Regions from separate parts of the Martinezella lusitana genome, predicted to be linked through region 1. Evidence: predicted binding sites of a transcription regulator. Region 1 holds the regulator's gene; the other holds the start of a gene.
The links. The regulator LexA, encoded in region 1, represses DNA repair genes until DNA is damaged. The targets are predictions, from matches to a motif close to TGTTCNNNNTGTGTTCNG.
Positions count from the first base shown of each region.

Region 1 (15,199 bases):
TGGCAGCTGCAACCACCGAGCCGGCGATGCCGAGGACGATGTTGAGAATGACGCCATAGCGCACCTCCATCAGCTTGCCCGCGAGCCACCCCGCAAGACCGCCGATAATGACCAAACCCAACCAGCCCGTACTTTCCATCGAATCCTTGCCCTTAAGCTATCAATCTCGCCAGCACCACCACGACAATCGCACCCACGGTCGCGTGAATAATCTCAACCACCAGCGCGCTCTCAATTCCCAGCGAGATCCCGAACCAATTGAACAGGAACCCGCCGACGAAAGCACCGATCACGCCGCTGACCAGGCAACCGATCAAACCACCGCCGCCGCCGACGATCAGGCTGGCGAGAAACCCCGCCACCAGACCGATCAAAAGAAAGACGACCCAACCTTCCGTGCCTATAGACATGATGATTTCCTTCGCTATTTTCCACCCTCAACATAGAGGGCATGTCAGAAAATTATCAAGCGTTCAGCACGCGGCCGTAGGCGTCCAGCACGGCTTCCTTCATCGATTCAGAAACAGTCGGATGCGGGAAGATCGTGTGCATCAGCTCTTCTTCCGTCGTCTCCAGGTTCATGGCGACGACAAAGCCCTGGATCAGTTCGGTGACTTCGGCGCCGACCATGTGGGCGCCGAGCAGCTCACCGGTCTTCTTATCGAAAATGACCTTGACCAAGCCCTGGTCTTCACCGAGCGCGATCGCCTTGCCGTTGGCGGCGAAGGAGAAGCGGCCGACGCGGATCTCACGGCCCTGCTCCTTGGCTTTGGCTTCCGTCAGGCCGACGGAGGCGACCTGCGGATTGCAATAGGTGCAGCCCGGAACCTTGCTCTTGTCGGTCGGATGCACGTTCGGCAGGCCCGCGATCTTCTCGATGCAGACAACACCTTCATGCTCGGCCTTGTGGGCCAGCATCGGCGGGCCGGCAACGTCGCCGATCGCATAGATGCCCGCTACATTGGTCTTACCGTAGCCATCGATAACGACGCAGCCACGATCGGTCTTCACGCCGAGCGATTCAAGGCCGAGATTTTCGATATTGCCCTGCACACCGACGGCGGAGATCATGCGGTCGGCAACAATCTGCTGCACCTTGCCGTCTTCGGTCTCGACATGGGCAGTGATGCTGTTGGCAGCCTTCTCGACCTTGGTGACCTTGGCCTTGGTAATGATCTTCAGGCCGCGCTTTTCGAGTTGCTTGCGGGCGATGCCGGAGATTTCGGCGTCTTCGACCGGCATGATGGTCGGCATGACCTCGACGACGGTGACGTCGACGCCCATGGAGCGATAAAAGCTTGCAAACTCGATGCCGATGGCGCCCGAGCCCATAACCAGCAGCGACTTCGGCAGGAAATCCGGCTTCAGCGCTTCAAAATAGGTCCAGATCAGCTTGCTGTCCGGCTCGATGCCCGGCAGAGCGCGCGGACGGGCGCCGGTGGCGACGATGATGTGCTTGGCGGTGTAGGTGCCCTCGCCCTTGGTGTTCTTCGGCAGCGGATGCTGCGGCTCGACAACGACCTTGGTCGACTTGCCGACGACGATTTCACCGGGCTTGGTGATCTTGGCTTCGCCCCAGATCACGTCGACCTTGTTCTTCTTCATCAAATAGCCGATGCCGGAGTTGAGGCGAGCAGAAACGCCGCGCGAGCGGGCAACAACCGCCTTCACATCTGCGCTCACCTTGCCCTCGAGGACGAGGCCGTAGTCCTTCAGGTGGTTGGAATGGTCAAGAATTTCGGCCGAGCGCAGCAGCGCCTTGGTCGGGATGCAACCCCAGTTGAGGCAGATGCCGCCCAGGTGCTCGCGCTCGACGATCGCCGTCTTCAGGCCAAGCTGGCCGGCGCGCACGGCGGCGACGTAGCCGCCGGGACCAGAGCCGATGATGATGACGTCGTAATTCTCAGCCATGTGTTTCCTGCCTTTTTGGTGGCGGCCGGTAAAGCGTCAGCCTGCCCTGAATTGTTAGATACCCAGCATCATGCGCACGATCGACTCTACGCCACGACCAAGCGCCCGGGTGTTTTCCGCATCGAGATGCACGCCGTCGAGCGGCGTTGTGACGGCTACCGAAGCGCCGTCGAAAAAGCCGCAGCCTTCCTCGTCGGCGAGATCGCGGTAGAGCGTTGCCAGCTTGCCCGACTCGTCAACCGCGCCAAGGAAACTTGAAGCGAAGGCCGCATTGGCCGTCTCGGAGATGACGGGCGGCGCGACGATCAGAATATCGGGGACCTCATGATCGAACCCCCATGTATGATTGCGCACGAGCTGGATCAACCGCCGCACACCCTGCATCGCCGCAAAAGCGGGACCCGCAACAACCGGCTTCATGTCGTTGGTGCCGAGCATGATGATGACGAGATCGAGCGGCGCATGTGTCTGCAGGATCGTCGGCAACACCCTTGCGCCATTGCGATCGCAATCGGCAAGGTGATCATCAAAAGCCGTCGTGCGGCCGTTCAGCCCTTCCGGGATGACGCGCGCCTGATCGCCGAGCGCCTTTTGCAGCACGCTCGGCCATCGATCTTCGAAGGCATGACGACCGATCGTTTCGGCGTTATAGCCCCATGTCAGAGAATCGCCATAACACAGAACGGTCTTGGTCATTCATGCCTCCGATTGACGACAAGGCTCAGACGAGCATCCCCATCGGGTTTTCGATGTAGCCCTTGAAGGCTGCCAGGAGTTCCGCGCCGAGAGCACCGTCGACGGCGCGATGGTCGGTCGACAGCGTGACGCTCATCACGGTGGCGATGACCATCTCGCCCTTCCTGACGATCACTCGCTGCTCGCCCGCGCCAACGGCCAGAATGGTCGCATGCGGCGGGTTGACGACGGCGGCGAAGTTCTTGACGCCCATCATGCCCATGTTGGACACGGCGGTGGTGCCGCCCTGATACTCTTCGGGCTTAAGCTTGCGCTCCTTGGCACGCTTGCCGTAGTCCTTCATCTCGTTGGAGATGGTCGAGAGCGTCTTCTCTTCGGCACTGCGGATGATCGGCGTGATCAGGCCGCCCGGAATGGAGACGGCAACGCCGACATCGGCATGCTTGTGCTTGACCATGTTGCTGTCGGTCCAGGAGACGTTGGCATTCGGCACATCGCGCAGCGACAGCGCCAGGGCCTTGATGACCATGTCGTTGACCGAGAGCTTGTAGGCCGGAACACCGTCCTTCGACTTCGGAGCGGCATCGTTGAGTTGCGTACGCAACGCCAACAAGGCGTCGAGTTCGCAATCGACCGAGACGTAGAAATGCGGGATCGTCTGCTTGGATTCCTGCAGGCGCTTGGCAATGGTCTTGCGCATGCCGTCATGCGGCACGAGCTCGTAGGAGCCGGCCTCGAACAGCTTGAGAACGGCGTCTTCCGACATGCCCTTCGGCGCGGCGGCCGGTGCCTGGGCAGCTGGTGCTGCAGCCGGAGCGGCCTTGGCGACGCCGCCGCCGGCAGCAGCGGCTTCGATGTCCTTCTTGATCACCCGGCCATGCGGGCCGGAGCCGACGAGCGCGGTCAGATCAATGCCAGCATCCTTGGCAAGACGACGCGCCAGCGGCGATGCGAAGGTGCGCTGACCACCCGTTGCTGCCGGAGCCGAAGCCACGGCGGGAGCGGCAGAAGCCACCGGAGCAGGCGTTGCCGCGGGAGCGGCAGCAACCGGAGCAGCTTCAGCCTTCGGCGCAGCGGCCGGAGCCGAACCCGCGCCGGAAGCAGCAGCGGCAACATCTTCGCCTTCGCTGGCCAGAACCGCGATCAGTGCGTTGACCTTGACGCCTTCGGTCCCGGCGGGAACGAGGATCTTGGCAACCGTACCTTCATCGATGGCTTCGACTTCCATCGTCGCCTTGTCGGTCTCAATCTCGGCGATGATGTCACCGGACTTGATCTTGTCGCCTTCCTTGACCAGCCATTTGGCAAGGTTGCCCTCTTCCATGGTTGGCGAGAGGGCAGGCATGGTGATGTTGATAGGCATCGAAGAGCCCTCCCCTTATTTGTAGCAAACGGCTTTCACCGCATCGACCACTTCACCGACATTCGGAAGCGCCAGCTTCTCGAGGTTGGCGGCGTAGGGCATGGGCACATCCTTGCCGGCAATCGTCAGGATCGGCGCATCGAGATAATCGAAGGCCTGCTGCATGACGCGGGTCGCGACTTCCGTGCCGACGGAGGACTGCGGATAGCCTTCCTCGACGACCACCAGGCGGCCGGTCTTCTTCACGGATTCGATAACTGTCGGCAGATCCATCGGACGGATGGTGCGCAGATCGATCAGCTCGACATCGATGCCCAGGGCTTCCAGCTCGGCAACCGCCTTGATGGAATAGGACATGCCGATACCGAAGGAAACGATCGTCACGTCCTTGCCAGTACGATGAATGCGCGCCTTGCCGATCGGCACAACGAAATTGTCGAGCTTCGGCACGTCAAAGTGCTGGCCGTAGAGAATTTCGTTTTCAAGGAAGACAACCGGGTTCGGATCGCGGATAGCAGCCTTCAGCAGGCCCTTGGCGTCGGCTGCCGAGTAGGGCATGACGACCTTGAGACCTGGAATCTGGCTATACCATGCAGAATAATCCTGGCTGTGCTGAGCACCGACGCGGGCTGCAGCACCATTCGGGCCGCGGAACACGATCGGAGCGCCCATCTGGCCGCCGGACATGTAGAGCGTCTTGGCAGCGGAGTTGATGATCTGGTCAATCGCCTGCATGGCGAAGTTGAAGGTCATGAACTCGATGATCGGACGAAGACCGGCCATGGCAGCGCCGACGCCGACACCGGCAAAGCCGTGTTCGGTGATCGGGGTATCGATAACGCGGCGAGGACCGAACTCCTGCAGCAGGCCCTGGGTGATCTTGTAGGCACCCTGGTATTCGGCGACTTCTTCACCCATGACGAAGACGTCTGGGTTGTCGCGCATTTCTTCGGCCATGGCGTCGCGCAGTGCTTCGCGCACCGTCATCGACACCATTTCCGTGCCGGCCGGGATTTCCGGATCGGCAGGAGCAGCGGCCTTCGGCTGTGCCGGAACAGGCGCCGGAGCGACGGCAGCGGCAGGCGCTTCAGTCTTGACCGGCTCGGCAGCCGGAGCAGCCTTAGCCGTCGAGATGTCCGAAGCGGATTCGCCGTCCTGCAGCAGGATGGCGATCTTGGCGTTGACCTTGACACCTTCGGTTCCGGCTTCCACCAGCAGCTTGCCGATGATGCCTTCATCGACGGCTTCCACTTCCATGGTGGCCTTGTCGGTTTCGATTTCCGCAATGACGTCGCCGGATGTGACCTTGTCACCTTCCTGCTTCAGCCATTTGGAAAGGGTGCCCTCTTCCATCGTCGGAGAAAGGGCGGGCATGAGAATATCGATGGGCATGGTTTTCCCTCCCCGATTCAGAGCAGAATGTCGGTGTAGAGCTCGGATGCATCCGGCTCCGGATCGGCCTGAGCGAAATCGGCGCTGTCGGCGACGATGTCGCGGACGTCCTTGTCGATCACCTTCAGGTCGTCTTCCGACGCCCAGCCCTTGTCCAGAAGACGGACACGAACCTGCTCGATCGGATCATGCTCGGAGCGCATCTTCTGCACTTCGTCCTTGGAGCGATACTTAGCCGGATCCGACATGGAATGGCCACGGTAACGATAGGTCAGCATTTCCAGAATGATCGGACCCTTGCCGGAGCGGCAATATTCAACCGCCTCGTCGGCAGCTGCCTTGACGGCACGAACGTCCATGGCGTCAACCTGGATACCGGGGATACCGAAGGAGGCACCGCGCTTGGAGAAGTCAGGCTGCGCGGTGGCGCGTGCCGTCGACGTACCCATGGCATAACGGTTGTTCTCGATCACGTAGATCACCGGCAGCTTCCAGAGCTGCGCCATATTGAAGCTTTCGTAGACCTGGCCCTGGTTGGCAGCGCCATCGCCGAAATAGGCGACGCTGACATTGTCATTGCCGCGATACCAGTTGGCAAAGCCGAGACCGGTGCCAAGCGAGACCTGCGCGCCGACGATGCCGTGGCCGCCGTAAAAATTCTTTTCCTTGGAGAACATGTGCATGGAGCCGCCCTTCCCTCGGGAATAGCCGCCCTGGCGTCCGGTGAGCTCGGCCATGACGCCGCGGGCACTCATGCCGGCTGCCAGCATGTGACCGTGGTCGCGATAGCCGGTGATGACCTGGTCGCCATCCTTCAGGGCCATCTGCATGCCGACAACGACAGCTTCCTGACCGATATAAAGGTGACAGAAACCGCCAATGAAGCCCATACCGTAGAGCTGGCCAGCCTTCTCTTCGAAGCGGCGGATCAGCAGCATCTCGCGATAGGCACTCAGTTCTGCATCGCGGTCAAATTCTGCAATAGCGCCGCCATTGGTTTCCTTGGCAGGCCTCGATGCTGTCTTCCGGCTGGAAACGGACGCGGATTTACGTGGCGCCATTCAACCCTCCCTGTGTGAGTAGCCTCGTTTTATAGTGAGGCGTAACATAGGGAAGATTGTCCGCCACAGCAATGCTATAATTGCATGGCTCATATTCATCGCAAGCTATTGTTATAGCTGTGAAAAATTCAGTTAACTTGAATTCGGTTAATTGTGGCTATTTGTTGAAAATGACGATTTCATCAGCCTTGGAATAGGTTAGCTGATAGCGCGCGTACTGATCAAGCATATCCTTGTCCAGCGAGCCGTCGCTGAGCAGCGCCACGGCCTTTTCGAGGTGTTCGCGCTTGGCAACGAGATCGGCAAGCTCCTTGCCGCGATCGATGCGCCGCTGCTCGAAAACCTCGGTTGCCTTCAGGCCGTAGTCGCCATGAATACAGTGATAGCCGAAATAGCTGACGAAGGCGACCGTGATGGCGGGAAGAACGAAACGACCGAATCTTCTCTTCTTATGATATTTTGTCCACATACTCGCCCGCTCGAAACGCCCTACGGAGTATGATCCCGAACCTTTGGTCCGCGCAGCGAAAATGCGAAGCGGTTTCCGGATAAGATCATGCCAAATCAAACATCTATGACGACTCTAGCCGGTAGAGATTAACCATCCGTTGACTCTAACCTTCCCACAACGAAAAACCGCGCCCGAAGGCGCGGCTCAAGATATTGCAGGCATTAAAGGCAGACCGGATCAGCGCCCGGCCGAACCCTGAAATCAGCCGCGCAGGATGGAGCGGCCGGCATACTTTGCCTGCGGGCCGAGGCCTTCTTCGATGCGGATCAGCTGGTTGTACTTGGCAAGACGATCGGAGCGCGACAGCGAGCCGGTCTTGATCTGACCGCAGTTGGTGGCAACTGCGAGATCGGCGATGGTCGAGTCTTCGGTTTCGCCGGAACGGTGCGACATGACGGCCGTGTAGTTGGCCTTGTGCGCGGTTTCGACAGCGTCGAGCGTTTCCGTCAGCGTGCCGATCTGGTTGACCTTGACGAGGATCGAGTTGGCAACACCCATACGGATGCCGTCGCGCAGACGAGCCGAATTGGTGACGAACAGGTCGTCGCCGACAAGCTGCGTCTTTTTGCCGATCAGATCGGTCAGCGCCTTCCAGCCTTCCCAATCGTCTTCAGCCATGCCGTCTTCGATCGACGCGATCGGGTACTTGGCGGCGAGTTCGGCAAGGTACTCAGCCATGGCGCCCGGTTCCAGCGTGCGGCCTTCGCCTTCGAGAACGTACTTGCCATCCTTGAAGAATTCGGTCGAAGCGCAATCCAGGCCGAGATAGATATCTTCGCCCGGCTTGTAGCCGGCCTTTTCGATCGACTTCATGATGAAGTCGAGAGCAGCTGGCGCGCTGGAGAGGCCCGGCGCGAAGCCGCCTTCATCACCGACGTTGGTGTTATGCCCCTGCGACGCCAGTTCCTTTTTGAGAACATGGAAGACTTCCGCACCAATGCGCGCTGCGTCACGGAAGGTTTCTGCGCCGACCGGCAGGATCATGAACTCCTGGAAATCGATAGGATTGTCGGCATGAGCGCCGCCGTTGATGATGTTCATCATCGGAACCGGCAGCAGGCGAGCGTGAGCGCCGCCGACATAGCGGTAGAGCGGCAGGTTTGCAGCCTGGGCGGCAGCCTTGGCGACAGCGAGCGACACGCCGAGGATGGCGTTGGCGCCGAGACGGGCCTTGTTCGGCGTACCGTCAAGCTCGATCATGATGTCGTCGATCTGGATCTGATTTTCAGCGTCCATGCCGCCGATCGCGTCAAAGATCTCGGTATTGACGGCTTCGACGGCCTTTTCGACACCCTTGCCGTGATAGCGCTTGCCGCCGTCACGAAGCTCGACGGCTTCATGCGCGCCGGTCGATGCACCCGACGGAACCGCTGCGCGGCCCAAGCTGCCATCTTCGAGGTAGACATCGACTTCAACAGTCGGATTGCCACGGCTGTCGAGAATCTCGCGGGCGATAATGTCGGTGATTGCGGTCATGATTGCTTCCTGCTCGCTGGGTTATAAATCGATTGAAATCGTCTTAATCGAAGATGCGGAAATTACAATGCCGCTCCGCACCTCAATCAGGCGCTCCAACAGGCCGCGTATAGCAAGTTCATGTCAGCCTGTTGAATGCCGCTTATATCTCTCAGGCCTTGGCGATGGCGTCGAAGGCCAACAGCTTTTCCAGAAGCTGCGGCATGTCCTTCAGATAGACCATGTTCGGACCATCGGACGGTGCATTGTCCGGATCCTCATGTGTCTCGACGAAAACGCCGGCAACGCCGACGGCAACGGCGGCACGCGCCAGCGTTTCGACGAATCGGCGGTCACCGCCCGTCGAACCGCCCTGCCCGCCCGGCTGCTGCACGGAATGAGTGGCATCGAAGATCACCGGAGCGCCCATCGCCGCCATGATCGGCAGCGAGCGCATGTCGGAGACCAGCGTGTTATAGCCGAAGGAGGCACCACGCTCGCAGAGCATGATATTCGGGTTGCCGCTCTCGTTCAGCTTGGCAAGCACGTTCTTCATGTCCCAGGGCGCCAGAAACTGACCCTTCTTGACGTTGACGACGCGGCCGGTCTTGGCGGCAGCAACGAGAAGGTCGGTCTGGCGCGACAGGAAGGCCGGGATCTGCAGGATGTCTACCGTCTTGGCGACGATCGCGCACTGTTCTTCGGTGTGGATGTCGGACAGGACTGGAAAGCCATATTCCTTTTTTAGATCGGCAAAGACTTCCATGGCCTTGTCCAGGCCGATGCCGCGCTTGCCGGAGAGCGAGGTGCGGTTCGCCTTGTCATAGGACGACTTGTAGACAAGGCCGATGCCGAGCTTGCCGCAGAGTTCCTTCAGCACACCGGCAACCATGAAGGCATGATCGCGGCTTTCCATCTGGCAGGGGCCGGCAATCAGCGACAGCTTGGCGGTATTGGAAAACAGAACCTTGGATGCGCCCTCGCCGACGATCACTTCGGAATTCGTGCTCATGCTATCTCCTCGAAGGCAAACAACGCGCCCTGTCCGGGGGCGGGCTTTGCCAGAATACGATTGTTCTTACGCGTGTATGTGACGCCGTTAGCAGCCAAATGCGACGATGTCACGGAAAGATCGTGTGTCTTGAAGAGGATTGCGCGCGCGCGAAGGCCGGGATCGCCCGCCGGCACAGGAAAATCGTAAAAGGCTTCCATGCCTTCCGGGGTCAGAACCTCGATCCGGGCATTCGCCGTCTCGATCGTCAGCCCAAAGGAATGCTCCGATATCTTCGGTCCACCTGCAACCTGTTCGAAGAAACCCCGGAATGCCGCCGGCTTCGGCGTCGACAGGGCGACCTGTGCAATGCCAGTCACGCCGTTGGCATGCCGTTCCAGGGCGCTGCGATCGGCCGGTATGGGATTGATCCGCTGCGCGCAGAAAGCGTAGAAATCCGGCGACCGCAGATCGGCCGCGAAAGCGAGACGGAAGCCGGCGATCGTTTCCGAGCCGTCCAGCATGCGCATCGGCCGTTCGAAATCCAGCATGCTCCCGGCCGACATGGCGTTCGCCTGGAAGCGCTTATCATCGACGGCCGCATCCTCAGTGCCGAAAACCACGGCCGAAAAACCTTCCTCACTGACGCGAAAACGGTAGGCCTGATCGCGAGCGACAAAAACATTGCCCTCCTCGATACTCGCTTCATATTGCTCATGCGACGCAACGCCCAGAGGCTCCAGATAGGTCTTGTCGGAAAAGAACACGCAGGCATTCTCGGTGCCGAAAGGATGGCGGGCATCAGCGGCAACGGTAAAGCCGAGCTTGCCAAGCCGCTCCCGCGCCATGGCGATATTGACCGTTGGCAAAACGAGATGATCCAGCGGATGCAGCGATAAGGCCATGGCTTCCTCCTTCATGTATGCCGCAGGTTTGCGCCCTTCCGCGGTTCAATTCAAGATGAAAGCGCGGCGTCTAAAAACCAGGCGGATCGCAAAAAGAAGGCTTATTGTCGAATAGTTTGCGACTGCGCGGAAGCCGCAAGTCCTCCGGGTTTCAGTAGTCATGCAACGATAGCCGGCTCCCATTCCCGCAGAATCGACCATGGCCGACTTCCATATATGTTTCCATTGACTAGCGCCGGAATACTCCACGGTTCCGCCTACGGGGGACCTGTTATGTTCTGCTTTATTTAACACGCCCACAAAACATTCATCGAAAATTAGGGACTTGCGGAACACATATGGAACATATAGTGTTCGTTCTGGATTTGTTTCACGATACCTTCACGATTCTGGGGTTCAAATACGATGTTGACACGCAAGCAGCAGGAACTGCTTCTCTTCATTCACGAACGGATGAAGGAGTCCGGTATTCCACCTTCTTTCGATGAAATGAAAGATGCGCTGGATCTTGCGTCCAAGTCCGGCATTCACCGTTTGATCACGGCTCTGGAAGAGCGCGGCTTCATCCGCCGCCTGCCGAATCGGGCTCGAGCGCTGGAGGTCATCAAGCTACCGGAAGCCTATAGTCCGAGCCTGCAGCCGCGCCGCGTTTTCTCGCCGAGCGTCATCGAGGGCAGCCTGGGCAAGCCCCAGCCGGTACAGCCGCCCGCCCCTGCGAAGCCGGCGAACGACGAGAACAATAGCGCCGTATCCGTGCCGGTCATGGGCCGCATTGCTGCCGGTGTTCCGATCTCGGCGATCCAGAACAACACTCACGATATCAGCGTCCCCGCAGACATGCTTGGCTCTGGCGAGCATTATGCGCTCGAGGTCAAGGGCGACTCGATGATCGATGCCGGCATCTTCGATGGCGACACTGTCATCATCCGCAACAGCACGACCGCCAATCCCGGCGATATCGTCGTCGCCTTGGTCGACGATGAAGAGGCGACATTGAAGCGCTTCCGCCGCAAGGGTGCCTCAATAGCGCTCGAGGCGGCCAATCCCGCCTATGAGACCCGTATTTTCGGGCCGGATCGCGTCAAGGTGCAAGGCAAGCTCGTCGGCCTTATCCGTCGTTATCACTAGCTGGTGACGCGGGCACAATCGGCGCTCCGAATGTGCCCGTTCGCCAATCATAGCCGCGATGCAGATTCCATGGCCGCGCTAGAGTTTCAAATGCGGTCGTGGCGATCGGCTTGTTGGCACTAAGATCCATTTCGATGGACCCGGTTCGCTGTAACGTAGCCCCTGTAAACAGCATTGCACCCGAGCGGCAACGATCGAGTCGCAGACGGATAGGGGTGACGACGATATTGGCGGTGTCACAGGCCGGGGCGAGATAGGCCGCATCCTCGATTGTGACGAGCATCTCGCCATTGCTGAGCACCGCCACGCACCATGCCCGTTTCTGGCAGGCAAAGCCACCCTCCCCCGCTTTATCCAATGCCGCATCCATCGCCTTGCGGACAGCGTTCTGCTCATCGGCAGTCAGGCGGCGGTTCCTGTCCGATTTGCTGATCTTGGGGAGTTGGCTGTCGGGTGGAAGCATTGTCGGCGGCCGGTGATCGGTCATGGCCAGTGCCCTTTGCCACTGCTCGAAGATGAAGTCAGGCGGCTTTTCGCGATTGCTCGTCAAAGCATCGTCCCGCCGCAAGGCTACCAAGGTGCCATCCTCGGAAATCATCAAGTCAGGCTTTCGGACATCCGGAACAAGTGCGGCGACAACAACCGAGCCAATCATCAGCAACACGCCCGTATGCCGTAGCCAAGTCTTCAGCAAAGTCATCAATACGAAGCCGGCAATGAATGTCGGGAACAGCCAGACCGGCATTCGGCCGAACGGAATATTGCCACCCCAGGCAGCAACAGTCTTGGCGATGATGATAACGAGGTCCAGCCCCTCGCCGGTGATCTGCCAGAACCATCCATCGAGACCGAACGGCATCAGCAGCATCGCGGCCATTCCGAACGGCATGACGATAAAGGAAACGATCGGCATGGCAGCCAGGTTGGCAGCGAGACCATAGGTCGACAACCGGTGGAAATGCTCGATCGAAAAGATCGCCGTCGACGCGCCACCGAGAAAGGAGGTCGACAATATGCCGCCGAAGAAACGCGAGACGAAAAGCAGCGGGCGCATGACCCGAAACCGGGAAAAAATGCTTTCCCGATGCCGCCGCCGCGTCCAGAGCGAATAGCCGGATACCAATGCCAGTGTTGCGGCATAGGACATCTGGAAACTCGGTCCCAACGCCTGCGACGGCGACAGGACGAGGATAACGATCGCCGACAGGGCAACGTTGCGCAGGCTGAGAGATGGCCGATCGAAAAGAACGGCGACCAGCATGATCGCCATCATGATGAAAGCGCGCTCCGCCGAAACACCGAAACCGGAAATCAGGTAGTAGGCGGTCACCGTTATCAGCGCGCCAATGGCAGCGATCTTCTTCGTTGGCCAGGCCTGTGCGACTCCAAACAACAGGCTGAGGGCATAACGCAAGCCGACATAAAAGATACCGGCCGAGAGCGCCATGTTCAGGCCGGAAATGGCGATGATATGCGTAAGGCCCGCCGTCCGCAGCGCTTCGGTCGTATCGTCAGAAATCGCGCGTCTCTCATCGGTGACAAGCGCTGCCGCAAAGGCCCCGGTATCGCCGGGCAGTGTCTTCCTGATCCTGTCGCCGATGCTGTTGCGCAAACCCGCGAGCCAGATATCCGCTCTGTCGAGAATTGTTCCGTTGTCGATATCACCGGAAGGTGAGATGAGTGTCGGCGCTCCAAAGGCAAAGCCGTTCGCGCCGATCCCATTGAAATATGCGCTGAAGGCAAAATCGTTAAGACCCGGCAAGGCAGGCCCCGCCGCCGGCGTCAGCCGTACCCTGCCCTGCATGCGATCGCCGAGTTGGAAGGGCTGGGGCTGTTTGCGCACGAAAATGGTGACCCGTTCCGGGGCCCTGCGGATGGTCGGCTTCTCCGTTGCTTCGAGTGCGACGACATAGCGCCAGCGTCCGTTATCATCCGACTCACGCCGCTCGATCCGCCCGGTGATCGTGGTCGTCACCGCTGAGTCGAGCATCACGGTCGAAGCGCGCCAGGCTTCACATTGAGCCAACGCCATGCCGGAGCATGTCAGCATTCCAGCCAAGAGGAAGTGCCGCAGCCCAGGCTCCGCATGCTGCTTCAGAAAGAAAGCACCCGCGAAAATCAAAAGGGCCGCGAAGACGGCCTGGGGTGGCGGATCGACACCGGCCTTGAACCAAAAAATCGCGCCAAGGCCGATATAGACCGGCACAAAGAGAAGCGCTCGCCCATGGGCCGCCTCTTCCTCGACCAACCGGACAATGTCGAGCCGAACACTATTTGCGGCGAGACGAAGACGCGTCGCGAACGTTGCCTGATCCTGCGTCCGCGACAGGGGGATGGCTTTGGCAACGACGATAACAGCCGGAAAACCGCCGTCGCGGTCGGCAACCTCGGCTTGATTTTGGCTGTCCAACTGCCGATCAGATGCCTCTAAATTAGGCATTTACCCCACGCCCACCGCAAAACTACAGCTATGACGAGATTTTTGCCGTCACCGGCCGGTGAATTCAACTGAAATCGCGTGCGTGCTGGATAAAACACCTCACTCAGCATGGAAGCGAAGCAATTTCATCTATTGCAGTGCCCAAAAGTTGATACCGCAATGCACAAATAGGCGTAAGGATAACTTGGCATTAGGCTCTGGATCATATAGCTAATCCGTAGTCGCTTAACCTTTTGGCGCTTTTTATGGCGTCAACCCCCGCCAAATCTTGGAGGATCAGCATGACGGAACAAAGCGCGAAACTAACTTGGGGCGAAAAGACGGTGGATCTGCCGGTGAAATCCGGAACCATCGGCCCAAGTGTCATTGATATTGGTGCCCTTTATAAGAACACCTCCACTTTCACCTACGATCCGGGCTTCACCTCGACCGCGTCGTGCGAGTCCGCCATCACCTTTATTGATGGCGACGAAGGCGTTCTGCTGCACCGCGGTTATCCGATCGAACAGCTTGCCGAACACGGCGACTTCCTCGAAGTCTGCTACCTGCTTCTATACGGCGAACTTCCAACCGCTGCCCAGAAGAAGGATTTCGATCATCGCGTGACCATGCACACGATGGTGCATGAGCAGATGAGTCGCTTCTTCACCGGCTTCCGCCGTGATGCGCATCCGATGGCCGTCATGTGCGGCTGCGTCGGCGCCCTGTCGGCTTTCTATCACGACTCGACCGACATCACCGATCCGCACCAGCGCATGGTTGCAAGCCTGCGCATGATCGCCAAGATGCCGACGCTCGCCGCCATGGCCTACAAGTACCATATCGGCCAGCCCTTCGTTTATCCGAAGAACGATCTCGATTATGCGTCGAATTTCCTGCGCATGTGCTTTGCTGTTCCTTGCGAGGAATATGAGGTCAATCCGGTGCTCGCGCGCGCCATGGATCGCATCTTCATCCTGCATGCCGATCACGAGCAGAATGCCTCGACCTCGACGGTTCGCCTCGCTGGTTCTTCCGGCGCCAATCCATTCGCCTGTATCGCCGCTGGCATCGCCTGCCTCTGGGGCCCGGCTCATGGCGGCGCCAATGAAGCTGCGCTGAACATGCTCAGCGAAATCGGCTCCGTCGACCGTATTCCGGAATATATCGCCCGCGCCAAGGACAAGAACGATCCGTTCCGTCTGATGGGCTTCGGTCATCGCGTCTACAAAAACTACGACCCGCGCGCCAAGATCATGCAAAAGACGGCGCACGAGGTTCTGGGCGAACTCGGCATCAAGGACGATCCATTGCTCGATATCGCTATCGAGTTGGAGCGCATCGCGCTGACCGATGAATATTTCATC
Region 1 is NZ_CP050308.1:294,394-309,592, reverse strand. It holds gene HB780_RS15315 (GlsB/YeaQ/YmgE family stress response membrane protein) at 1-139, opposite strand, end outside; gene HB780_RS15310 (GlsB/YeaQ/YmgE family stress response membrane protein) at 153-410, opposite strand; gene lpdA (dihydrolipoyl dehydrogenase) at 466-1,911, opposite strand; gene HB780_RS15300 (SGNH/GDSL hydrolase family protein) at 1,966-2,607, opposite strand; gene HB780_RS15295 (pyruvate dehydrogenase complex dihydrolipoamide acetyltransferase) at 2,633-3,970, opposite strand; gene HB780_RS15290 (pyruvate dehydrogenase complex E1 component subunit beta) at 3,986-5,362, opposite strand; gene pdhA (pyruvate dehydrogenase (acetyl-transferring) E1 component subunit alpha) at 5,380-6,423, opposite strand; gene HB780_RS15280 (FtsB family cell division protein) at 6,581-6,892, opposite strand; gene eno (phosphopyruvate hydratase) at 7,136-8,410, opposite strand; gene kdsA (3-deoxy-8-phosphooctulonate synthase) at 8,562-9,401, opposite strand; gene HB780_RS15265 (VOC family protein) at 9,398-10,285, opposite strand; gene lexA (transcriptional repressor LexA) at 10,691-11,413, shown strand; gene HB780_RS15255 (ComEC/Rec2 family competence protein) at 11,394-13,853, opposite strand; gene gltA (citrate synthase) at 14,135-15,199, shown strand, end outside.

Region 2 (15,199 bases), 250 kb from region 1:
TGACGCTCGCTATTCGTGCCTGCCATGACGCCTTTCCCCATGCGCGGACCATACCGCGCAAATCATGGTCGCAATAACGAGACAAGCGGCAATCGGCAAGACTTTTGAGCCCCGGGCCGTTCAGTCCGGAACGAAGACTATTTCTGATCCGGTTGTTTCTGCTGCTGGTCCGCCGACTGCTGTTGCTTGACGATATCCTGCATAACGGATTTCAGCGAATTGGACTGACCGCCCTCGTCAACCGTGATGATGTCATCGATGACTGGCTTGCCTGCTTCCTGAATGACCTCGAAACGCACCGTGGTCGTCGCCTGACTAGCAGCGTCCGCCCCCTGGCAAGCCAACGTCTTGAAGGTTGCTACGACCTCCGTCGTGTCGCCCTTGGGGGCCTGCGGGGCAATATTCAGGTCCTGCAACGGACACGCATCCTGACCACCGATAATGACATCATAGTCGAAGGGCGAAATACCGTCCTCGTCAACGGCGGGAAACTGTGCCGCCGCCTTGTATTTCGCGATGAAATCCTTGCTAAAGCGCTCGCCCAGTTTGCTCTCGTCGAAAATATCCTGCCACTCGCTGTCGCCGCCCGCCCAATTTGAAACGGTAGCGTCCATTACTGCCTTGACCGGCGCCGTCACATCGGCCGCCGCGCCGGACCTGCACTGAGCGAGAAGGGAAGGAAAACAGCGAGAAGCGCGGCAGCGACAATTTTCTGCATGATAAAAATCCGTAATGATCAGCGAAGCATGCGCGCGACATTAGCCGCATCCATCGCTTTGGCAATGGTCCGATCCGGAAAAGCAAACCTCGCGATAAGGAGGATGTGATGAGCAAAAACGCCGCTTCAGCGCCTCTTTGGCTTTGCGTTCGGAACTTGCGATGCTATAGCGCTCGAGACTTCATATCACTCACGGGGACATCCGCTCCCATCAGCTTAAACGAGGCAGAAGCATGAAGAAGATCAAGGTCGCTAACCCCGTTGCCGATCTCGATGGCGACGAGATGACTCGCATCATCTGGCAGTTTATCAAAGACAAACTGATCCATCCCTACCTCGATATCGATATCGACTATTACGACCTCTCGGTGGAAAACCGCGATGCGACCAACGACCAGGTCACCGTCGATGCCGCCAACGCCATCAAGAAGCACGGCGTCGGCATCAAGTGCGCGACGATCACGCCGGACGAAGACCGCGTCAAGGAATTCAATCTCAAGCAGATGTGGAAGAGCCCGAACGGCACGATCCGCAACATTCTCGGCGGCGTCATCTTCCGCGAGCCGATCATCTGCAAGAACGTACCACGCCTGGTTCCGGGCTGGACCAAGCCGATCGTCGTCGGCCGTCATGCCTTCGGCGACCAGTATCGCGCCACCGACTTCAAGTTCCCCGGCAAGGGCAAGCTGACCATCAAGTTCGTCGGCGAAGACGGCGCGGTCATCGAGAAGGAAGTCTTCGAAGCTCCGGGCGCTGGCGTGGCCATGGCCATGTACAACCTCGACGAATCGATCCGCGATTTCGCTCGCGCTTCGATGATGTACGGCCTGATGCGCAAGTGGCCGGTCTACCTCTCGACCAAGAACACCATCCTCAAGGCCTATGACGGCCGCTTCAAGGATATCTTCGAAGAGATCTATCAGAGCGAATTCAAGGCGAAGTTCGACGAAATCGGCATCACCTACGAACACCGCCTGATCGACGACATGGTCGCTTCCGCGCTGAAGTGGTCCGGTGGCTACGTCTGGGCCTGCAAGAACTATGACGGCGACGTCCAGTCCGACACGGTTGCCCAGGGCTTCGGCTCGCTCGGCCTGATGACCTCTGTTCTGCTGACGCCCGACGGCAAGACGGTGGAAGCCGAAGCCGCTCACGGCACGGTTACCCGCCACTACCGTCAGCACCAGAAGGGCCAGGAAACCTCAACGAACTCGATCGCCTCGATCTTCGCCTGGACCCGTGGCCTCGCACATCGCGCCAAGCTCGACGACAATGCCGAACTTGCCAAGTTCGCGACAACGCTCGAAACCGTTTGCGTCGACACCGTCGAAGCCGGCTTCATGACCAAGGATCTGGCGCTGCTGATCGGCCCCGACCAGCCGTGGCTCTCCACCACCGCCTTCCTCGACAAGATCGACGAGAACCTGCAGAAGGCCATGGCCGCTTAAGCATCGGCAACATCAAAGCATACGGAAACCCGGCCTTGGTGCCGGGTTTTCTTTGCCGGAAAATCTTGCCGCCGCGTGTGCTTGATGACAAGAATGGCGCAACAAAAGGGAGGAACGCATGACCGAGGAACTGGTTTTCTACACCAACCCGATGTCGCGCGGGCGCATTGCCCGCTGGATGCTGGAGGAAGTCGGTGTGCCTTACCGCACCGAATATCTGGATTTCGGCACGACAATGAAGGCGCCCGACTATCTCAAGGTCAATCCCATGGGCAAGGTGCCGGCGATCAAGCATGGCGATACCATCGTCACCGAAGGTGCTGCCATCTGCGCCTATCTGGCTGAGACCTTTCCGCAGGCTGGCCTCGCGCCGACCGCAGCCGAGCGCGGTCGCTACCTCCGCTGGATGTTCTTTGCCGCCGGACCGTTGGAAATGGCCGTGACCAATCGCGCCCTTGGTTTCGACATTCCCTCCGAACGTCTTCGCATGGCCGGCTGCGGCAGTCTGGATAATGTCTTCGATACGCTGGAACAGGCAGTGACCGCTTCGCCCTACATCGTCGGCGACCGTTTCACGGCCGCCGACGTCTATGTCGGATCCCATATTGGCTGGGGTCTCAATTTCGGGACAATCGAAAAGCGGCCGGCCTACATCGACTACTGGAGCCGCGTGAGCGACCGCGATGCCTATCGCCGCGGCAACGAAATCGACAATGCGGCAATGCCGAAACAACCGAATGGCTGAAAAGACAAATCTCTACAGCTATTCTCTCAGGCGAGACTTCAAGTCGCTATTGCAGCGGCATATGGATGTCGGTCAATAATTCCATCGGCTGCACGTCGCGCGGATTGTTGAGGTACTCCTCGAACATCACCGCGTCGCGCAGCTGCCGGCCGGAGGCAGGCAGCCATTCGGCGTAGAGCCATTGATAGGCCTTGTACATATCCGCATAAGGGCCTTTGTGCCGCAGCACGGCATATTCACCGCCATCGACCCTCCGACGCTCCAGCGGAGCGTTGGCGGCTATCTCCTCGGTGGCGTTGACGCAGGCATACGAGTGCAATTTCTCCGCCGGGACGACATCCGGGTCGTCGAGATAGACACCGATCATTCGCATGTCGGGCCTGGCGAGGCCACGGGCATAGAGCGTGCCGAACAGGGTTTCGAAAGCCTGGCCGATCTGCATGTAGGAGCCGATATGAGAGACCCCGATGAGCGAAAGCGAGGGAATGGTCGAAGCGTAACGTCGAACATAAGCTTGATCCTTCCTTGGGTGCTGGGTTCGAAGATCGTGTGGCTTCCCTCATTCCGATATCGCGCCGGCGGCATGCCGTAGACGGATTTGAAGATGCGGTTGAACGATTGGAGGTTGGGATAGCCCGACCGCTTTGCAATGTCGCTGACGACAAGATCTGTGCGGACGAGATCACCGGCGGCGCGGTGCAGCCGCAACCGTTTGACTGTGGCAGCCGCCGTCTCGCCATAGATCGCCCGATAGATCCTGTGCCAGTGATAGCTGGACATGCAGGCGATCTCGGCAAGTCTCTCCATATCGAGCTCTTCGTCCAGATGCTCGTGGATATAGGCAGAAACCCGCCGTAGACGGGTTTCATAAAGCGCCCATGCCGTTTCGCCATTCATGTCAGCCCCCTTGCAAATCGATCGGCCCCAAGGAACCATAACTCGATTTGACAAATCCTGCTGAGTTTCGAGCACAAACAAAACGGCGGGGTTATTCGCCCCCGCCGCTTAGCAATAGTGAAATGAAATCCGCGCCTTAGCCGGCGAGCGCCGCAGCAACCGCCTCGATCGCCTCATCCGCCTTGTCGCCATCCGGTCCACCGGCCTGGGCCATGTCGGGACGCCCGCCGCCGCCCTTGCCGCCGAGAGCGGCAGAGGCGATGCGGACGAGGTCGACGGCGCTGAAACGGCCGATCAGATCGTCGGTGACAGCAACGACAGCGCTGGCCTTGCCATCTTCGGAAACGCCAATCAGCGCGACGACGCCGGAGACAAGGCTGGTCTTGCCGTCATCGGCAAGGCCCTTTAGATCCTTCGGATCGACGCCGGAAATGGCCTTGCCAAGGAACTTGACGCCACCGATTTCGCGGACTGCGTCGGCCGAGCCAGCCTGCCCACCGCCCATGGCGAGCTTGCGCTTGGCATCCGCCAGTTCACGCTCCAGCTTGCGGCGCTCATCCATCAACGCTTCGACGCGCGAAACGACATCGGTCGGCTGCACCTTCAGCGCGGAAGCAAGCGCCTTCACGCGATCGTCCTGTTCGGCCAGATAATCACGAGCGGATTCGCCGGTGACCGCCTCGATGCGGCGCACGCCGGCGCCGACGGCGCTGTCGCCGAGGATGCGAATAAGGCCGATCTGACCGGTCGCGGCGGCATGTGTACCGCCGCAAAGCTCGATGGAATAGGCCTTGCCGGCCTTCCCACCGCGCACGCCCTGCCCCATGGACACCACGCGCACTTCATCGCCATACTTCTCGCCGAACAGCGCCATCGCACCTTCGGCAATGGCATCGTCGACGCTCATCAGGCGGGTCGTGACCGGCGAATTTTGCAGCACGATCTCATTGGCCATATCCTCGACGATTTTCAGCTCCTCAGCCGACATCGGCTTTGGATGCGAGACGTCGAAGCGCAGGCGCTCAGGCGCGACCAGCGAGCCCTTCTGCGCCACATGGGTGCCCAGCACTTCGCGCAGCGCTTCATGCAGCAGATGGGTCGCCGAATGGTTGGCACGCAGGCGCGAGCGCCTGTTGTGATCGACCGTCAGCACCACAGCGTCGCCGGCCTTGATCGTGCCATCCGAAACCGTGGCGATATGCACGAACAGGCCCTCGCCCTTCTTCTGCGTATCGCTGACCGCAAGCTTGCCGTCGTCGCCGGAAATGACGCCGGTATCGCCCATCTGGCCACCGGATTCGCCATAGAACGGCGTCTGATTGACGACGATCTGCACCTTGTCGCCGGCAGAAGCACTATCGACGGCAACACCGTCCTTGACGATTGCCTGGATCACGCCTTCGGCAACTTCCGTGTCGTAGCCGAGGAACTCGGTAGCACCGTGCTTTTCCTTGAGCTCGAACCAGATGGTTTCGGTCGCCTTGTCGCCGGAGCCAGTCCAGTGCGAACGTGCCTCGGCTTTCTGCCGTTCCATCGCATCGGTAAAGCTCGAAATATCGACGCCGATGCCGCGCGCGCGCAATGCGTCCTGCGTCAAGTCCAGCGGGAATCCATAGGTGTCGTAAAGCTTGAAAGCGGTTTCGCCGTCGAGGCTGTCGCCCTTGTTCAGCGTCGAGGTCGCATCGGTCAGCAGCGACAGGCCGCGATCCAACGTCTTGCCGAAACGGGTTTCTTCAAGCTTCAGCGTCTCGGAGGTCAGCGCCTCAGCGCGCACCAGCTCGGGATAGGCGCGGCCCATCTGCTGGATCAGCGTCGGCAGCAGCTTCCACATCAACGGTTCCTTGGCGCCGAGCAACTGCGCATGGCGCATGGCGCGGCGCATGATGCGGCGAAGCACATAGCCACGACCTTCGTTCGACGGCAGCACGCCATCGGCGATCAGGAAGGCGGAAGAACGCAGATGGTCGGCGATGACGCGGTGGCTGGCGCGATGCTCGCCCTCCGCCTTGACGCCGGTTGCTTCTTCCGAAGCCTCGATCAGTGCGCGGAAGAGATCAATATCGTAGTTGTCATGCTTGCCCTGCAGCACGGCGGCAACGCGTTCGAGACCCATGCCGGTATCGATCGACGGACGCGGCAGGTCGACCCGCTCCTGCTTGGTGATCTGCTCGAACTGCATGAAGACGAGATTCCAGATCTCGATGAAGCGATCGCCGTCTTCGTCCGGCGAACCGGGAGGGCCGCCCCAGATATGGTCGCCATGGTCGTAGAAAATTTCCGAGCACGGACCGCAGGGGCCGGTATCACCCATCGCCCAGAAATTGTCGCTGGTGGGAATACGGATGATCCTGTCATCCGACAGGCCGGCGATCTTCTTCCAGAGGTTAAAGGCGTCATCATCGGTATGATAGACCGTCACCAGCAGGCGCTTGGCATCAATGCCGAACTCCTTGGTGATCAGGTTCCAGGCAAGCTCGATGGCGCGCTCCTTGAAATAGTCGCCAAAGGAGAAATTGCCGAGCATTTCGAAGAAGGTGTGGTGACGGGCGGTGTAGCCGACATTGTCGAGGTCGTTATGCTTGCCGCCGGCGCGCACGCATTTCTGCGCGGTCGACGCCGTCTTGTAGGGGCGCTGCTCCAGGCCGGTGAAGACATTCTTGAACTGCACCATGCCGGCATTGGTGAACATCAATGTCGGGTCGTTGCGTGGCACGAGCGGGCTCGACGAAACGATCTCGTGATCGTTTTTCTTAAAATAGTCGAGAAAGGTCGACCGGATTTCATTCACACCGCTCATGTTGGGCCCTTCAGTATTGCCTTCAGCAACTTCTATCAAAGTCAGTGGCTTTTATCGTCCGCTCCCGGCCCTGTCCAGCCGCACAAACAAAACCGGCCGCACATCCCTTGGACAATGCGGCCGGTTTCGAATTTTAATCCTGGATCACCCTCTGGGATCGCTCCCGGAAATCACTATTCCGCAGCGGCCTCGCCGTCATCGGCATCAGGACCACCATTCTGCAGGAAGCGGTCGGCGATCAGGCCGGCGTTCTGGCGCAGCGACAGTTCGATCTCGCGAGCGAGATCCGGATTGTCGCGCAGGAAGAGTTTCGCGTTCTCGCGGCCCTGGCCAAGGCGCTGGCTGTTATAGGAGAACCAGGCGCCCGACTTCTCAACGATGCCGGCCTTGACGCCGAGATCGACCAGTTCCCCAGTCTTGGAAACGCCTTCGCCATACATGATGTCGAATTCCACCTGCTTGAAGGGCGGCGCCATCTTGTTCTTGACGACCTTGACACGGGTCTGGTTGCCGACCACCTCTTCGCGCTCCTTGACGGCGCCGATGCGGCGGATATCGAGGCGAACCGAGGCGTAGAATTTCAGCGCATTACCGCCGGTCGTCGTTTCCGGCGAACCGAACATGACGCCGATCTTCATGCGGATCTGGTTGATGAAGATCACCATGGTGTTGGACTTCGAGATCGAAGCGGTGAGCTTGCGCAGTGCCTGGCTCATCAGACGGGCTTGCAGGCCCGGCAGGCTGTCGCCCATTTCACCTTCGATTTCGGCGCGCGGCGTCAGCGCCGCAACGGAGTCGATGACGAGAACGTCGATGGCGCCGGAACGCACCAGCGTGTCGGTGATTTCAAGCGCCTGTTCGCCGGTGTCTGGCTGCGAGATCAAAAGGTTCTGCAGGTCGACGCCGAGCTTGCGGGCATAGACCGGATCGAGCGCATGCTCAGCGTCGACGAAGGCGCAGATGCCACCCTTCTTCTGTGCCTCGGCGATCGTCTGCAACGCCAGCGTCGTCTTACCGGAGCTTTCCGGCCCGTAGATCTCGACAATGCGTCCCTTCGGCAAGCCGCCGATGCCGAGCGCAATATCGAGGCTCAGGGAGCCAGTGGAAACTGTTTCGATTTCGACCACGTTCTCGTTAGAGCCGAGCTTCATGATCGAGCCCTTGCCGAACGACCGCTCAATTTGAGAGAGTGCCGCTTCAAGTGCCTTGCTTTTATCCACCGATTTGTCCTCTACAAGCCGCAAAGAATTCTGAGACATTCGATCCACCTTTAGGTTATTGAAGCCGCTCAAGCAATGTCGCCGCTGATGAGAATTGTGTACTCTATTTGTTCTCATCTCACAAGGCCACAACAAGCAATTGAAAGAAAAAGGTAAAATGAATTTCGTTCTACATTTGTTTTCTTCTTTCATCCCAAGCACTTACATGCCCTCGCAAGTCATTTCCGGCATGTTGGCAACTGCTTCGATTCGCCTTTTGAGCTGCTGAGGAGATCGATATGGCGAAGAAGATTCTCGTTCTGGGCGGTGCTCATATCGATCGGCGCGGCCGCATTTTCGGCGATACGGCGCCCGGCGCCAGCAACCCCGGCGCCTGGTTCGAGGAGCCAGGTGGTGGCGGCTTCAACGCGGCGCGCAATCTGGCCCGCCTCGGCTTCGATGTGCGGTTGATCTCGCCGCGCGGCGGTGATCCCTCAGGCGAGATGGTGGCGGAAGCCGCAAACCACGCCGGCGTCGACGACAAGCCTTTCGTTTTCCTCGATCGCAAGACACCGAGCTATACGGCGATCCTCGAGCGCGACGGCAATCTGGTGATCGCGCTCGCCGACATGGAGCTTTATAAGCTGTTCGTCCCGCGCCGGCTGGCGATCCGCTCCATTCGCGACGCTTTCGAGGCCACCGATCTCATCCTCTGCGACGCCAACCTGCCGGCCGACACGTTGAGCTCGATTGCCGCGCGGGCAGCAACCCACGGCAAGCCACTGGCCGCGATCGCGATTTCGCCAGCGAAGGTGGTGCGCCTGAAGCCATGTCTTGCCGGCATCGACCATCTCTTCCTCAATGAGGCCGAAGCTGCGGCACTGACCGATAGCCGTCCGGACGACCCGCGCGACTGGGTTGCCGAACTGCGCGCACTCGGTCTCAAAAACGGCGTGATTACCCGTGGCAAGCGCGAATTGATCGCCTTCTCCAGTGACACCATCGTCAGCCTCCAGCCGCCTATCGTCGACAATGTCGCCGATGTCACCGGCGCTGGAGATTCGTTGGCTGCCGGCGTTCTCTCCGCTCTGCTTGCCGGCCACGATCTCGGCGAGGCGGTGCGTCACGGCACCGCTGCGGCCGCAATCACCGTGCAATCGCCTTTCGCCACGGCGGAAAATTTGTCGCCCGCGCTTCTGAAGACGATGTTGGCTCTTGTTCCCCAAGCCGCAATTCTGTCATGAAGCGCATTGACTTCGTATTTCCTGTTTCAGCCGATTGGACTAGACCATGACCAAGCCCATTTCCCCCTGCTACCGATCTCCTATTCGAAGGAAGTTGCCGCCGCCAAGCTGCGTGGCGCACCGCTGGTGGCTTTGGAATCGACCATCATCACCCACGGCATGCCCTATCCCGGCAATATCGAGATGGCGCAGAGCGTTGAGGCGATCATCCGCCAGGAAGGCGCCGTGCCGGCAACGATCGCCGTAATCCACGGCGTTCTGCATATCGGCCTGGAGCCGGCAGAACTGGAAGCGCTCGCCAAGACAGAAGGCGCGATGAAAGTATCCCGCGCCGACCTCGCCTTCGCCATCGCTGAGCGCCGCACGGGCGCAACAACCGTCGCCGCGACGATGATCGCTGCTGCCCGCGCCGGCATCAAGGTTTTCGCCACCGGCGGCATCGGCGGCGTGCATCGCGGCGCCGAGGAAAGCTTTGACATCTCCGCCGACCTGGAAGAACTCGCGCGCACCGGCGTCATCGTCGTCTGCGCAGGCGCCAAGGCGATCCTCGACATTCCGAAGACGCTGGAAGTGCTGGAAACCCGTGGCGTCCCGGTCGTCACCTACGACAGCGCCGAATTCCCGGCCTTCTGGTCGCGCGCTTCCGGCCTGCCGAGCCCGCTGACGCTCAACAGCCCGGCCGCGATCGCCAATTTCCAGGTGACCCGCGACCAGCTCGGCATCGACGGCGGCATGCTGATCGCCAATCCGGTACCGGAAGCCGCCGAGATCCCGCGCGAGGAGATGGAGATCTATATCGAACGCGCGCTGGACAGCGCCGAACGCGACGAAATCGTCGGCAAGGCGGTCACTCCCTACCTGCTCAGCACCATCTTCGACCTCACCGATGGCCGCAGCCTGAAGACCAACATTGCGCTCGTCGAGAACAATGCACGCCTCGCCGCTGAAATCGCGGTTGCTTTGGCGGAATAACGAGAACTACACGACGGTTGTCGGACACAGCGTCGCTCATCAGGTCAATGTGAAGAGACCGAGAGCGGCGCGCAGTTCGGCAATCGTCGCCTCGGTCCGCTGCATTGCCTTCTGCGTGCCCTGCCGCAGCCAATCCAGGACACAAGCCGGATCACGGCGGCAAGGGTCGATTTCAAGAAATGACGACTGCCGCTCCTAGAAGGAGCGCCACCACATCCGCAGATTGGGATTTGCAAAGTCGATCATGGTTGCGTGATCCCACGGATTGGATGAAAATGGCAATGGGAACATCGAGATTTCCCGGCCGTCCTCAGGAGTTTACATGCAACTCGATGATAATCTCTTGATTTACCCCATGCCTAGTCTCGTCGCCACGCTACTTAACGCGGAAACATCAAAAGGCAGACCTTTGATCGAGGAGGAAGTGATCTTCATAAGAGACAATTGCCCTTCCATCGCCGTGCCTCGTGAGGTCGCTCTAAAAATAGACGAGGAACGAGGCTACAAAGATATCGACCTAGAAAAGGCCTGGGAGGAATGGCAGGAAGCACGGAAGCTTCTTGTTGGCGACTAACATAACGTCCCCTTGCGGCGCGAAGAGTCAGGCGCTTCCAAGCCGAAAGAACCCCGACGCCAATAACCCGCTGCAATCGACGCCACCAAATCAGGTGTTGTGTCGCAATGCTATGGCATTTCAACTTTGCGGAACGTCAGATATTCGAAAATTGTTTCATTAGTGATCCAGCGCCTCCCTGACGACAACTGCAAGCTGCTTCAGCGAGAACGGTTTCGGCAGAAAGCCGAATTTGGCATCGGCCGGCAGATTGCGGGCAAAGGCGTCCTCGGCATAGCCCGAGACGAAGATGAACTTCATATCCGGATATTTCTTGCGCAGTTCTCCCAGCAGCGTCGGTCCGTCCATCTCCGGCATGACAACGTCGGAAACGACGACATCCACCTGGCCGTCGAGCTCTTCCATGATCTCGAGCGCCTCGACGCCGGAGCCGGCCTCGTAGACAGTGTAGCCGCGCGTCTCGAGCATGCGCTTGCCGCCGCGACGGACTGCCTCTTCGTCTTCGACCAGCAGCACGACGGCCGACTTGCCGGTGAGATCCGCCGGCTCTTCCGGCGGAACGACAGCGGCGACGCTCTGGTCCATCGCTGAGATATCGCGGCCCTCGAGCGTCTGGCCTTCCGTCAAGGCTGGCATTTCGACAATATGGCGCGGCAGGAAGATGCGGAAGGTCGTGCCCTTGCCGACTTCCGATTCCGGATGGATATAGCCGCCCGACTGCTTGATGATGCCATAGACCATGGCAAGGCCGAGGCCGGTGCCCTTGCCGACTTCCTTCGTCGTGAAGAAGGGCTCGAAGATCTTGTCCATGATCTCGGGAGCAATACCCGTTCCGGTGTCGTTGACCTCGACCAGCACCATCTCCTCATGCGGCAGATAGGCATAGTTGAAGGCGGCAACATCCATGGCCGGCAGATTGCGGGTGCGCAGCGTCAGCGTCCCGCCACCCGGCATGGCGTCGCGGGCGTTGACGCAAAGATTGATCAGCACCTGCTCGAACTGCGATAGATCGGTCTTCACTGGCCAGAGATCACGGCCGTAGTCGACATCTAGCTTCACATGCGTGCCCGACAGCAGTCGCTCCACCAGCATGCGCAGATCGCCAATAACGTCTGTCAGATTGAGGATCGACGGCCGCATCGTCTGCTTGCGCGAGAAGGCAAGCAATTGCCGCACCAGCACAGCGGCACGGTTGGCATTGCGCTTGATCTCCATCAGATCGGCGAAGCTGGCATCGGCAGGCCGGGCTTGCAGCAGCAGATGGTCGGAAGACAGCAGGATCGCCGTCAGCACGTTGTTGAAATCATGCGCGATGCCGCCGGCAAGCGTGCCGACCGCATTCATCTTCTGCGTCTGCGCCATCTGCGTTTCGAGCGCTTTTTGCTCGGTCACTTCTACGGCATAGACGATGGCTGCTTCCTCAGGCGCCTCATCGGTCTGGTCGATAACGGCGTTGATATAAAAGCGGAAATGCCGCGTGTCGTCCTTCGGATTGCGGGAATCGATCGGCGGGATATCGCCCTGCCGGTCCTTGGCGGCGGCCAGCGCATCCTTGAGCCTCGGGCGATCGCTTTCATTGACGATCGTTTCAAGCGCCGCCCCGCGCTCGATATCGTCGCGCGATACGAGATCGGAGAAGAGCTTCAGGAATGGCGCGTTCGTGCGCAGGATGCGCCCAGCACCATCGACTGAAGCGATCGCCATAGGTGTGTTGTTGAAGAAGCGGCTGAAACGCATCGCTGCGACGGACGCCGACTGGTCGTTGTCGCCGCCATTCTGGCGCGTCAGAACGATGGTCCGGCTTTCGCCCGGCGCGCCGTCGCGCATCGAGGTGACACTGTGGACAATCTGCACCGGTAGGCTCTGGCCGTTGGCGCGGCGCAGGTCCAGATCGAGCGTCACCGTCTTTTTCAGCCCCGGTTCGGCCTGGACGGACTGGATCAGCGTCAGGCCCTCGCCCGCAACGAGATCGCCGACGCTCATCGAGCCTGGCGTGAATTTGGTGAGATCGAAGCCCAGCCATTCGGCAAGCGTCGCATTCAGATAGAATATCTCGCCTTTGCGCCCGGCCGAGAAGAAACCCGCCGGCGCATGATCGAGATAGTCGATGGCGTTCTGCAGCTCCTTGAAGAAGCGCTCCTGGTCATCGCGTTCTGACGTGATGTCGGTGATTTGCCAGATATGCAGCGCCTTGCCGCGTCCTTGCTCCGGCGGCAGAACGCGCGCCTTCAGGCGATACCAATGCGCGCCATTGCCATTGCCTTCCGCAAGGCCAAGCGGCTTCAGCAGCCGGAATTCCTCGGACCCCTCCTTGCCGTCGCGTAGGCCATTGGCCAGGCGATAGAGCGCCTCGTTGGATTCGCGGTTGCGCGATAGCAGCGTTTCCAGCGATTGCACCTCGGTCGCCTTGGCCGCGCCCGTCAACCGGCCGTAGGCGGTATTGGCGTAGATGATGCGGCCCTTTTCGTCCGTGATCAGTGTGCCGTCCGGATGGCTGTTCAGGAAAGAGCGCGCCAGGCTGTCGGACTGCGTCTGTGGCATCACCTCGACGAAGCCGATGATCGACGACACGAGAAAGAAGATGCCGACCATAGCAAGAATTCCGAGCCCGCCGAGGACGGCCTCGTTGTCGAGCTGGTCCTTGAAGACCACAAAAGCAGCCGCCGCGGCCACCAATACCAGCGCCAGCAGGATGATGCGCAACACGGTGCCCGAACGAACCCCGCGGTCCACCAGCGGTACGCTATACTCGTCGGACGGACGCTGCTTCGTCATAGACCCCTCGTCTCCGTCCTCTTCCTTGTCGCGTCGTGCACTTGACGGATCACCAGAATCGGAGCTTTCGAATCTTCTTTAGCAATTTGCCGCCTCAGCAAAAAGCTTTGCGGAGACAGAAAGGCTTGTATTCACAAGGAAGAGCGCTGGACAGCGAACGATCCTATCTTGCCTCGAAGGTGGACCTGTCCATATGATTGCCTCATATCAGGACAAAGAGGAACGCGCGCGGCCAGTCGTATTAGCACGGCAAGGCCGCGACATCGGGGTTAATTACGGAGTATCTCGACATGTGGGACGAAATCGCCGGGGCCTATGGCAGCCGCTTCCTTCTTGCAGCCGGTGGGGTGGGCATTGCCCTTCTCCTGTTGATCGGCATCCTTTGGATCCTGCGCAGCCGGGCGCCGTCGCCCTTCGTGCGGGGTGGAAAGAACCGCCAGCCGCGCCTGCAGGTGCTGGATGCCGCCGCAGTCGATGCCCGCCGCCGCCTCGTGCTGGTCCGGCGCGACGGCATCGAACACCTGATCATGATCGGCGGCCCGACCGATATCGTCATCGAATCCGGTATTTCCGATCCAAGCAAAGCCGCAGCACAGACGCCGATCCCGGTCGAACTGCCGGCGGCTCAGGAACTCCCACGCCTTGAGCGTCAACCGCCCGAGCCCGCAGAAGCCAGGATTGAAGCCTACCTGAATGCCGAGCCGACCATTGCCATCGAGCCAATAATCGCGCGCCCGCAACCTGTTGCAGCACAGCCGCCGCGCGCGCAACAGGCTGCGGCAGCCGTGCTAAGCGAGGCTGAAGCAGCCGAGATACTGGACGCGGCACGTCACGTCGTCCTGCCGCCCGAACCGCCGCGCCCCGCTTCCGCCGCCCCGGTGGTGGCCGCGCCACAGGCGCGTGAACCCGGCAGCGATTTCCAGCGCGTGCTGGAGGCGGAGATGGCAAACAACCTCACCGCCGAACGGATCATTCCGAACGCGCAGCCGCAGCAGCAAATACAACAGCAACCCGCAATCGCCCCCGCTCAACGCCGCGACCCGGAACTCGCACCGGTCACCGGCTCGGACGCAGCACTTCAGAAGGAAGTCGCGCGCATTTTCGGCGAAATGAGCGTCAACCGCGATAAGTAATCGGGATACCGCCGCAACAAGCTCTGCGAACACAAAAAAGGCACGGCGGAGATTTCCGTCGTGCCTTCATTTTTTGCAGTCCTATTTCAGCCGGACAGTAACTATTCGTCTTTATAAACTTTTTCGCGGCGCTCGTGGCGCTCCTGTGCTTCGATCGACAGGGTAGCGATCGGACGAGCGTCCAGACGCTTTAGGCCGATCGGCTCGCCGGTTTCTTCGCAGAAGCCGTAGGTACCTTCATCGATGCGTTGCATAGCAGCATCGATTTTCGAGATCAGTTTCCGCTGGCGGTCGCGAGCCCGGAGTTCAATGGCCCTGTCGGTTTCCGAGGAAGCCCTGTCGGCGAGATCGGGATGGTTTGCGCTTTCTTCAGCCAAATGCTCAAGCGTTTCGCGCGCTTCTCTTAGGATATCATTTCTCCAGGCGACTAACTTCGCTCGAAAGTAGGCCCGTTGACGCGAATTCATGAACTCCTCGCTTTCCGAGGGCACATACTCGCTAAGATCGATCTTCTCACTCAACGCGATTCTCCTGAAGAACATCTCATATGGCCGGGTGTATATCCCAACCGATAGTGTCGGTTCAAGCCAAATAGACGCTGTAAACTGATTTTTAATTTTGTCATAAAATTCAGCTAACGGTCTATTTTTTCATCATATTCTTGCAATATCGAAATTGTGCTGTCGTTGTAACCTTC
Region 2 is NZ_CP050308.1:540,511-555,709, forward strand. It holds gene HB780_RS16480 (RNA methyltransferase) at 1-26, opposite strand, end outside; gene HB780_RS16485 (hypothetical protein) at 138-638, opposite strand; gene HB780_RS16490 (NADP-dependent isocitrate dehydrogenase) at 952-2,166, shown strand; gene HB780_RS16495 (glutathione S-transferase family protein) at 2,285-2,911, shown strand; partial or broken gene HB780_RS16500 (AraC family transcriptional regulator) at 2,958-3,808, opposite strand; gene alaS (alanine--tRNA ligase) at 3,945-6,605, opposite strand; gene recA (recombinase RecA) at 6,779-7,864, opposite strand; gene HB780_RS16515 (carbohydrate kinase family protein) at 8,104-9,048, shown strand; partial or broken gene HB780_RS16520 (pseudouridine-5'-phosphate glycosidase) at 9,095-10,020, shown strand; gene HB780_RS16525 (hypothetical protein) at 10,343-10,594, shown strand; gene cckA (cell cycle histidine kinase CckA) at 10,754-13,369, opposite strand; gene HB780_RS16535 (flagellar biosynthetic protein FliO) at 13,660-14,502, shown strand; gene dksA (RNA polymerase-binding protein DksA) at 14,604-15,023, opposite strand.
Region 2: recA (recombinase RecA) is a predicted target of LexA. The motif match lies at 7,923-7,940, and genes of this name have one in related genera.